Colwellia sp. M166: one gene and its partner. Each later gene encodes a partner of the first gene's protein in a complex. Links are inferred from orthologs where the notes say so. Each region holds a gene or a part of one and is shown on either strand. Other genes may lie near its edges.

Region 1 (5,902 bases):
TTGATTTTTCTTAGTACTGAAACCAATGAATCCTTAGTCAACTCTATTATCGAATTACAACCTGATGATTTTTGGACTAAACCCCTAGCGGTAAAAAAGGTTCGTACACGTTTAATTTCGACCTTAAAAATCAAACAAGTGCTGTTTAATATTAATAGTGCAATTGACAAAAAAGCCTATGCTAAAGCCATCTACTTTGCTGATAGGCACCTGCAAAATGAAAAGCTAGCGCATTTTTTCCCTAATATTAACCGTATTAAAGGTGAGTCATACATTTCATTACTTGAATTTGAAGAAGCGGAAGTTTTTTATCGTCAATTATTGAAGAAATACCAGTATTCTTGGGTCTATTTGGGCTATGCAAAAGCCTTGCTAAAGCAAGGGCGTTTAGATGAAATTAGTGACATGCTAAAAAACTTAGTTAATAAGCCTGAAACACGGTTTGGTGCTCACGATATGATGGCACAATATTTCATCGAACAAGAGCAATATCAGCAAGCTTATGAAGAAATTAAAAAAGCCATGGAGTTGGCGCCGAGAAATATTGAACGTAATAAGAAATCATGGGATTTAGCACGGTTAACTCATGATTATAAAGGACAGTTTTTAGCGACCCGTAATATTGCACAACAAGCGAAAAACTCTATTCATGACTCACCAGAGCTGATACTTAATGTGATTAGAGCCGGTATAGATCTGGTTTGTTCAACCCCCGATGAAAGTGCAGATGCGATATTGCAGCAGACCGAACGTTATATTAATCAGTTGGAACGCGATCGTGAAGATGCGAGCTTTTTTAAGCAACAATTATTAGTTGTTAAAGCGAGATTGCATAATGTAAGGGATGAACCAGATAAAGCGAAAAAATTGGTTGAAAATCATATGTCACTTAAGCCAAGTACGGTGTTAGAAGATAATTTAGATCGAGTCAAAGTGTTACATGAACTGGGTATGCGTGAAGATGCTGTGTTGCTTCTTGAAGCGATAAAGAATCAGATTTCTGGAGATAGCTTAAATAGTCAGGTGGTTAGACGCTATATCGCTCAGGAAACCCAAGAACGTGAAGAAGTGCACTTTAGTGCTAAAAAGCTTAACACCATGGCGGTTGAGCATTTCCAAAAAAACCGCTTTTTACCGGCACTTAATACTGTTGAACAAGCATTAAAAATTAACCCAGATAATGTCAAACTGCTCTTTAGCCAATTAAAAATATTGATGAAAATTAAGCAAGAAGGGTTAGACGAACCCGAGCATATAACGTTAGTTGACAATATTTTTGCTAAGTTAACATCTTTAAACTTGGAAGGTAAAAGTGCCACTGTTTTTGCTGATTTGGCTACGAAATGGCAGCAATTAAACGTATAATTTAAAGCGCTTGGTATTACTTAGGCATCACGCGGCATACCTTTTTCAACCGAGCGAATTAACCGTGCAGTTAAACGTAAATTTTTATCTTTATTTAATGCTTGTTGCTTTAATTTTTGCTGAGCGAGTGCCCATTCAATATGCTCGGCGACCATTGGCTCTGCGTTGTTAAGCTTCTCGGTTAATGCCTCGCTATTTTGCACTGAAAAATTGGCATTACCCAACGCAACGGCAATATTACGTTGCCAACATTGAAAACCAATACGACGAATGGGTGAACCTTCGGTTTTGTTTAGAAATGTTTTCTCGTCCCAAGCAAATAATGTCAGTAAAGCAATATTATCTAAATTTTGTCGAGGCTTAAAATCATCTTCGCTGCCAAGTTTTGCAAACTTATTCCATGGACAAATCAGTTGGCAGTCATCACAACCATAAATTCTATTGCCGATGAGTGGCCGAAACTCGACAGGAATAGCATCACGTAATTCTATTGTTAAGTAGGAAATACAACGTCTCGCATCAACAACATAAGGCTCGACAATAGCTTGTGTTGGACAAATTTTTATACAAGCGACGCAAGTGCCGCAATCGTTTTCTGGCTTAGTGTCAGGTATTAACGGTAAATCAACGAGTAGCTCACCGAGAAAAAACCATGAGCCTGCTTGTTTGTTGATCAATAAGGAATGTTTACCTACCCAGCCTAAACCAGCTTTTTCTGCTAACGGCCTTTCAAGTATGGGGGCAGAATCAACAAAAGGACGGTAATTAAAGTTTTCACAATGGGCTTTAATTTTTTCACCGAGTTGCTTTAGACGTTTACGCATGAGTTTGTGGTAATCGCGTCCTAATGCATAGCGACTGATATAGGCATGGTCTTTATTTTTTAAAATGCGCGCAAATTTGGCGTCAGTGGGTAAGTAGTCCATGCGAACACTGATCACATTAAGGGTACCCTCTACTAGCTCAGGCGCTCTTGCTCGCATTAAACCATGACGCGCCATATAATCCATATTGCCGTGATAATCATTTTCTAACCAGCGTGTTAGCGCGGCTTCATGTTTAGATAAGTCAACATCGCTGATGCCTACTTGTGAAAAACCAAGTTCTTGACCCCAAAGCTTGATTTTTTCTGTTAAATCTTGATAGTTAATAGCAGGTGTAGTCATGGTAGCCGAATGTTCAAACGATAAGGTGGTATTGCAAGTGTCGACAAGTTTAACACATCATGCTTATAAGGTTAATCAACTACAGCGCTATGAAGCTGATGCAGCGCAAGTGATAGGGATTAACTTATGGCAATTAATGCAACGGGCTGGAACGGCTGTTTTCCAACAAATATTAGCTAAATATCCTACGGCTCGCGAGCTAGTGATTATTTGCGGCAAAGGTAACAATGGCGGTGATGGTTATATTATCGCGAAATTGGCGCACCAGGCAGGCCTAGCGGTAACCGTTCTGGTTAATGGTATGAGAGAATCAATTGTTGATAATGCTCAACAGGCACTTAATCAACTTGACGATTGCCCAGTAAACATAACTTTTTATCGGGATGTTGAATCAATTCAACAAGCAGTTAAAAATTTTCAAGGAGATTTACTAATAGATTGCTTATTTGGTATTGGTTTTAATGGATCGTTATCGTCGTCATACCTGCAATTAATCTCAGAGATCAATAATGTGCCTTGTCCTCGGGTATCCGTCGATGTACCTTCAGGCCTTAATGCTGACTTAGGTACAGTATCGACAGTAGCAGTAAAGGCAACATTAACGGTTACACTGATAGCTTATAAACAAGGTTTATTAAGCGGACAAGCGGCGAATTATGTTGGTAATTTACAGCTAGAACCTTTGGGTATTAATCAGGCATTAGCTCAGGTAACTAAAGCGGTTTGCTTTGTACAAAACAAGAAAAATTTACCGGTCATACCCCCACGTCTACCTTGCAGTCATAAAGGGCATGTTGGATTGTTATTGGCGGTAGGAGGGAGCCATGCTTATACAGGGGCAATTTGTTTAGCCGCTGAAGCAGCATTGCGTTCAGGTGCATCACTGGTTAGCGTTTGTTGCCATGAAATGTCTCGGACAACCCTATTGACTCGACGACCTGAATTGATGATAGCAGCAAATTCAGTACAGGCCTTGAGTTGTTCGCCAGTTATTGAGAAAGCCAAAAGCATTATACTGGGGCCTGGTTTAGGGCAAGATACTTGGTCACTAGCGTTATTTGATTTTGTTATTCAATTACCTCAGCCTAAAGTTATCGATGCTGATGCTTTAAGATTATTGGCAGAAAAACCATCAAAAAATAGTCAATGGATATTAACCCCTCATCCAGGGGAAGCAGCAGCTTTATTGGCTTGTTCGATAGCAGAAATTGAAGCGGACCGCTTTTCAGCGGTGAAAAAAATTGCTCAACAATATGGTGGTATATGCGTGCTTAAAGGTGCGGGTACATTGATATCTGATGGCAATATCACTTGGATTAATAGTACCGGTAATCCGGGTATGGCAAGTGGTGGAATGGGTGATGTACTCAGTGGTATCATTGGCGCGCTAATTTTACAAACGGGTGATATATTGAGTGCCGCACGCTTAGGTGTCTATATTCATGGCCTTGCAGCTGATATTATTGCCCAAAAGCATGGTCAAATAGGCTTGTTGGCGAGTGATTTAGCGCCCGAAATTCAACGGCTAATTAACCAATGGTAATTACGCTATAGATGCGATACTTTAGAAGTAATAACGATACGATGAATGATTTTACGATAAAACAAAGTTTTATATTAGCAGATGAATTGGCAACAATAGCCATGGGAAATCAACTCGCTGATATTGTAAAAAACGAACTGAAACAAGGGGTTGTTGTTTTTTTAAATGGCGATCTCGGGGCAGGAAAAACCACCTTAACACGCGGCTTTGTACAAGGGATGGGGCATATAGGTCATGTTAAAAGTCCAACCTATACCTTAGTTGAACCCTATGATTTACCTGAGTGGCAAGTCTATCATTTTGATTTATATCGTTTAGCTGATGCTGAAGAATTAGAATACATGGGTATTCGGGATTATTTTAATAATAGCAGTTGCAGTTTTATTGAGTGGCCTGAAAAAGGTCAAGGTATGTTACCCGCACCAGATATAATTATAGATTTAGCCTACCATGACGAGCAACGACAAATTCTTTTGCACGCTAAAACGGCTTTAGGTGAGCGTTTATTGTCGAGGTTAGTGAAGTAGTCAATACTAAATATCGATAGTGGGTGCGTATGGCGTGCAGTACAGTTGAAAAATATAATTAGAAAAATAACCAGTAAATGAGTTATTTCAAGTAGTGTCTTTGTAGAGGTAATAAATTTAATGCGTTTAGCGAGTTATATAAAACAATCACTGACTGTATTTGTGCTTTGCTTCGGCTTAGTGGCTGTTACTTATGCCAGTAATAGTATTGATAGTGTGCGGATATGGCCGGCGCCAGAAAATACCCGTATTGTTTTTGACCTCAGTGGAAAGCCTGATTTTAAATATTTCCCTTTACAGTCGCCTCACCGCTTAGTGATAGATTTTAAAAATAGTAAGAATAATGCTGCCTTGATGTCGGCGATTAATGCTGATCGTCGAGTAAAAAAAATTCGTACCAGTACTTCAAAAACAAAAGGCAGTACACGTTTAGTGCTTGAATTAGCTGAAGACTTTAGAATTTCGGTTTTTCCACTGGCACCGGCAGGGCAATATGGTGATCGTTTGGTCATTGATCTCTATGATAAAAAAAGCCAGCATATTGAGAAGCATGATAACAACCAAGGTAAACGCGATATTGTTATTGCGATTGTTGCCGGTCATGGCGGTGAAGATCCCGGTTCTATCGGCGCGGCAGGTACTTACGAGAAACGTGTTACATTAAAAATAGCACAAAAACTGGCTGATTTAATCGATAAAAAACCAGGGCTAAAAGCGGTGATGATCCGCAGCGGCGACTACTATGTTGACCACAATCGGAAAACCGAATTAGCAAGAAAATCTAAGGCGGATTTACTGATTTCTATCCATGCGGATGCCTTTACATCGTCCAAACCTAATGGTGCCTCTGTATTAGTACAAGCAACTCGTCGTGCAGATTCAGAATTTACTCGTTGGATCGAGAATCGAGAAAAAAATTCCGAGCTATTAGGCGGTGCCGGAGAAACCATTAGAAATACTAAGGATAATAACTTAGCTATAGCACTGGCCGATATGAAGAAAGAATACACCATGGCGAGCAGCTATGACTTTGCTGAACATGTTGTTAAGCAACTGAAAAAAGTAACGAAACTACATAAAAAGAAACCTGAACGTTTGAGTTTAGCCGTGTTGAAATCTTCAGATATTCCATCAGTATTAATTGAAACCGGCTTTATTTCTAATCCACAAGAAGAAAAGCGTTTAAACAACACTCAGCATCAGCAGAAGTTGGCGAAAGCAATATATACCGCAATTGATGATTACTTTGCTCATAATGCACCTGATGGCACACTCGTTGCTAAAGCACGTGTCCGAGAGCA
Region 2 (2,861 bases), 1.5 Mb from region 1 along the record:
TGTTTAACCATTTTGGTTAACAAGGCAATGATATTGTCATCAGTTGCTTCTGTGTTGTGATCAATTTCTGCCTGCTTTATCGCAGATAATGCCATACGAATTACACCAAGACGAATTTTGTCTTTAGCACGCATGGCAATTTTCATTTCATCTTTAAGTTGGCTAAGTAGACTCATGATTTAATTTACTCTTAAGTTAACTCAGTTGACCTAGGATTTACTAAGGTATCTTAGTACATGCGAACGCGACGAGCGTTCTCACGAGAAACTTTTTTAGCTGCACGTTTAACTGCTGCTGCTTTCTTACGCTTACGTTCCCAAGTTGGCTTTTCGTAAGATTCGCGACGGCGAACCTCAGAAAGGATACCTGCTTTTTCACATGAACGTTTGAAACGACGTAATGCAACGTCAAATGGTTCGTTTTCTCTTACTTTAATTACTGGCATGTACTGTTTTACCTTAGTTAGAAATCTATATAAATCGGTGTCTGATTTCAGCTAAATAGCCTCATCTTCACCCACTCTATTAAAAATTGGTGCCGTATTCTAAAGCGAACACTACGGTAATGTAAAGGAGTAATCATTATTTCGTGCAGTTTTAGTGTCATTGCGCTTTAAATTCGGTTATTTGACAAAGCAAAGACTGACTTGCTTTGGTTATTTTAAAAGGACGTTAAATGAAAACGAAAATATTTTAGTTGTCATTATATGCACTATAAATTGAAAGTTGCGGGCTCGATAGGTAAAATCATCGGCCAAATGTAACTGCTGACTTAATGTTGCAGTTTTCGACTTCTTTGACAGCAGAGCTATTTTAGTTCTAGGTAAATAAAAAACTATGCGAATTTTAGGTATTGAAACTTCTTGTGATGAAACCGGTATTGCGATCTATGATGATGGCCAAGGGGATCTACCTAAAGGCATAGTTGCACATCGACTATATAGTCAAATTGCCGTTCATGCCGATTATGGTGGCGTAGTGCCAGAGTTAGCGTCACGTGATCATGTGCGTAAAACTATTCCGTTAATTAAAGAAGTACTTGCTGAAGCTAATTTGACACCTGCTGATTTAGATGGCGTAGCCTATACAGCAGGGCCTGGTTTAATCGGTGCTTTACTTGTGGGGTGTTCAATTGGTCGCAGCTTAGCTTATGGCTGGGATTTACCCGCAGTACCTGTACATCATATGGAAGGGCATTTATTAGCCCCAATGTTAGAAGAAAATATACCTGAATTTCCTTTTGTCGCCTTATTAGTGTCGGGCGGTCATACCATGTTAGTGCGTGTTGATGGCATTGGTCATTATGAATTACTGGGTGAATCAGTAGATGATGCCGCCGGTGAAGCCTTCGACAAAACGGCTAAGTTATTAGGCTTGGATTATCCTGGTGGCCCAGTATTAGCGAAAATGGCAGAAAGTGGTAGAAAAGGGCGCTTTAAATTTCCGAGGCCAATGACCGATAGACCTGGGCTAGATTTTAGTTTTAGTGGTTTGAAAACGTCAGCTGCTAATACCATTCGCAAAGAAAGTCATGATGAATTAACTGCTGAGCAAAAAGCACAAACACAAGCTGATATTGCTTATGCTTTCCAAGAAGCAGTCGTTGATACGCTTGCCATCAAATGTAAAAGAGCCTTAAAACAATGTGATTTAAATCGTTTAGTGATTGCGGGCGGCGTTAGTGCTAATACCGCGTTAAGAGAAAAGTTAGCAGAGATAACTAAAAAACTCGGCGGCGAAGTCTTCTACCCTCGACCTGAATTTTGTACTGATAATGGCGCTATGATTGCCTACGCAGGTTTACAACGTTTAAAGGCGGGTGTTGATACTGACTTAACTTTTAAAGCAACTCCGCGTTGGCCATTAGATACTTTAGAAGCAATATAGCAGCAAGTCATGATTACTTTTTGCTGAAGGATATCTTGGGTTCTTTGCCTTGCAGTAATCTAATAATGTTCTCTTTGTGCCTAAATATAATCAATCCAGACAACATTAATACCGGATAGACATAGATTGGTTTTAATAGCCAAGTATATAACGGCGCCACAGCTACAGTAACAATGGCGGCCAAGCTTGAATAGCGAGTGACTTTCGCGACCAATAACCACGTTAAGATCAATAGCCCGCCCAAATCTAAACCAATAGGCAACAAGACACCAAATGCCGTAGCAACTGCTTTACCACCATTAAAGTTGAAAAATATTGGATACATGTGCCCTAAACAAGCTGCAACAGCAATAATACCTAAGTATACCGGCTCTAAACCTAAGAAGTAGCCGCCCCATACCGGTAAGGTGCCTTTTAGTATGTCAAAGAGTAGCACTGATGCAGCAACAAATTTATTGCTGATACGTAATACGTTGGTAGCGCCGGGGTTTTTTGAGCCAGTGGAACGAGGATCGGGTAAATTCAAAAGTTTACAAAGTAATATGGCACTCGAAATTGAACCTACTAAGTAAGCCAATACGACCATTACACCTGTAATAAGTAAACTACTAATACAAAGTTCCTTTTGAGTTTCGTTCGGTAAAAGTATAAAAAAAAATTTCTTTAGCGCTTTTTCTCATTGTAGCGCGTTGATTACTAGTTTTTCTAGACCTGCACAGGTAAACTCGCCATTTATTTTCTAAATCAGCTAGTGGCGATTGTTTGTACTATTTTCGATTAGCGCCATAGCAAACCATATAAAGGGTCTTAATGTGGATAAAGTCTATATTGAAGGATTAACCTTTCAAACAACGATCGGTTTTTATCAGTGGGAAAAAGAAATAAAACAAACACTGGTGATTGATCTCGCGATGGGCTGGAATACAGCACAAGCAGCAGAAAATGATGAGTTAGCTAAAACACTTGATTATGCTG

The links. The genes of interacting proteins can lie anywhere in the genome.
Region 2: the proteins of tsaE (region 1) and tsaD are in contact, whole or in part, in a crystal structure (PDB 6N9A), measured with the Thermotoga maritima proteins. The link is inferred for Colwellia sp. M166 from one-to-one orthologs. Residues at the interface, in WP_004082108.1 of Thermotoga maritima: Leu37, Gly38, Lys46, Lys57, Val59, Lys60, Ser61, Thr63, Phe64, Thr65, Leu66, Met67, Val69, Pro71, Tyr82, Arg83, Leu84, Asp86, Asp88, Phe89, Asp93, Ile128, Asp130, Glu131, Arg134; in WP_004082750.1 of Thermotoga maritima: Cys10, Asp11, Arg49, His50, Leu82, Gly84, Gly135, Gly136, Glu154, Thr155, Leu156, Asp157, Asp158, Ser159, Glu162, Asp165, Lys166, Arg169, Leu170, Tyr175, Lys213, Thr214, Leu217, Tyr218, Gln221, Arg222, Asn324.

What each region holds. Positions count from the first base shown.
Region 1 is NZ_CP040755.1:2,069,729-2,075,630, reverse strand. What follows is about bases 2,948-5,858. They hold tsaE (tRNA (adenosine(37)-N6)-threonylcarbamoyltransferase complex ATPase subunit type 1 TsaE), read left to right. Parts: upstream 2,948-4,115; coding sequence 4,116-4,601; downstream 4,602-5,858. Other genes in these bases: FGD67_RS09395 (N-acetylmuramoyl-L-alanine amidase), read left to right, coding at 4,722-5,858; FGD67_RS09405 (NAD(P)H-hydrate dehydratase), read left to right, coding at 2,948-4,074. Also shown: FGD67_RS09415 (response regulator), read left to right, coding at 1-1,365; tRNA epoxyqueuosine(34) reductase QueG, read right to left, coding at 1,386-2,531; more of FGD67_RS09405, read left to right, coding at 2,530-2,947; more of FGD67_RS09395, read left to right, coding at 5,859-5,902. UniProt on the Escherichia coli protein: Required for the formation of a threonylcarbamoyl group on adenosine at position 37 (t(6)A37) in tRNAs that read codons beginning with adenine.
Region 2 is NZ_CP040755.1:3,527,897-3,530,757, forward strand. It holds tsaD (tRNA (adenosine(37)-N6)-threonylcarbamoyltransferase complex transferase subunit TsaD), read left to right. Parts: upstream 1-836; coding sequence 837-1,886; downstream 1,887-2,861. Other genes in the region: FGD67_RS15925 (GatB/YqeY domain-containing protein), read right to left, coding at 1-176; rpsU (30S ribosomal protein S21), read right to left, coding at 230-445; plsY (glycerol-3-phosphate 1-O-acyltransferase PlsY), read right to left, coding at 1,900-2,484; folB (dihydroneopterin aldolase), read left to right, coding at 2,699-2,861.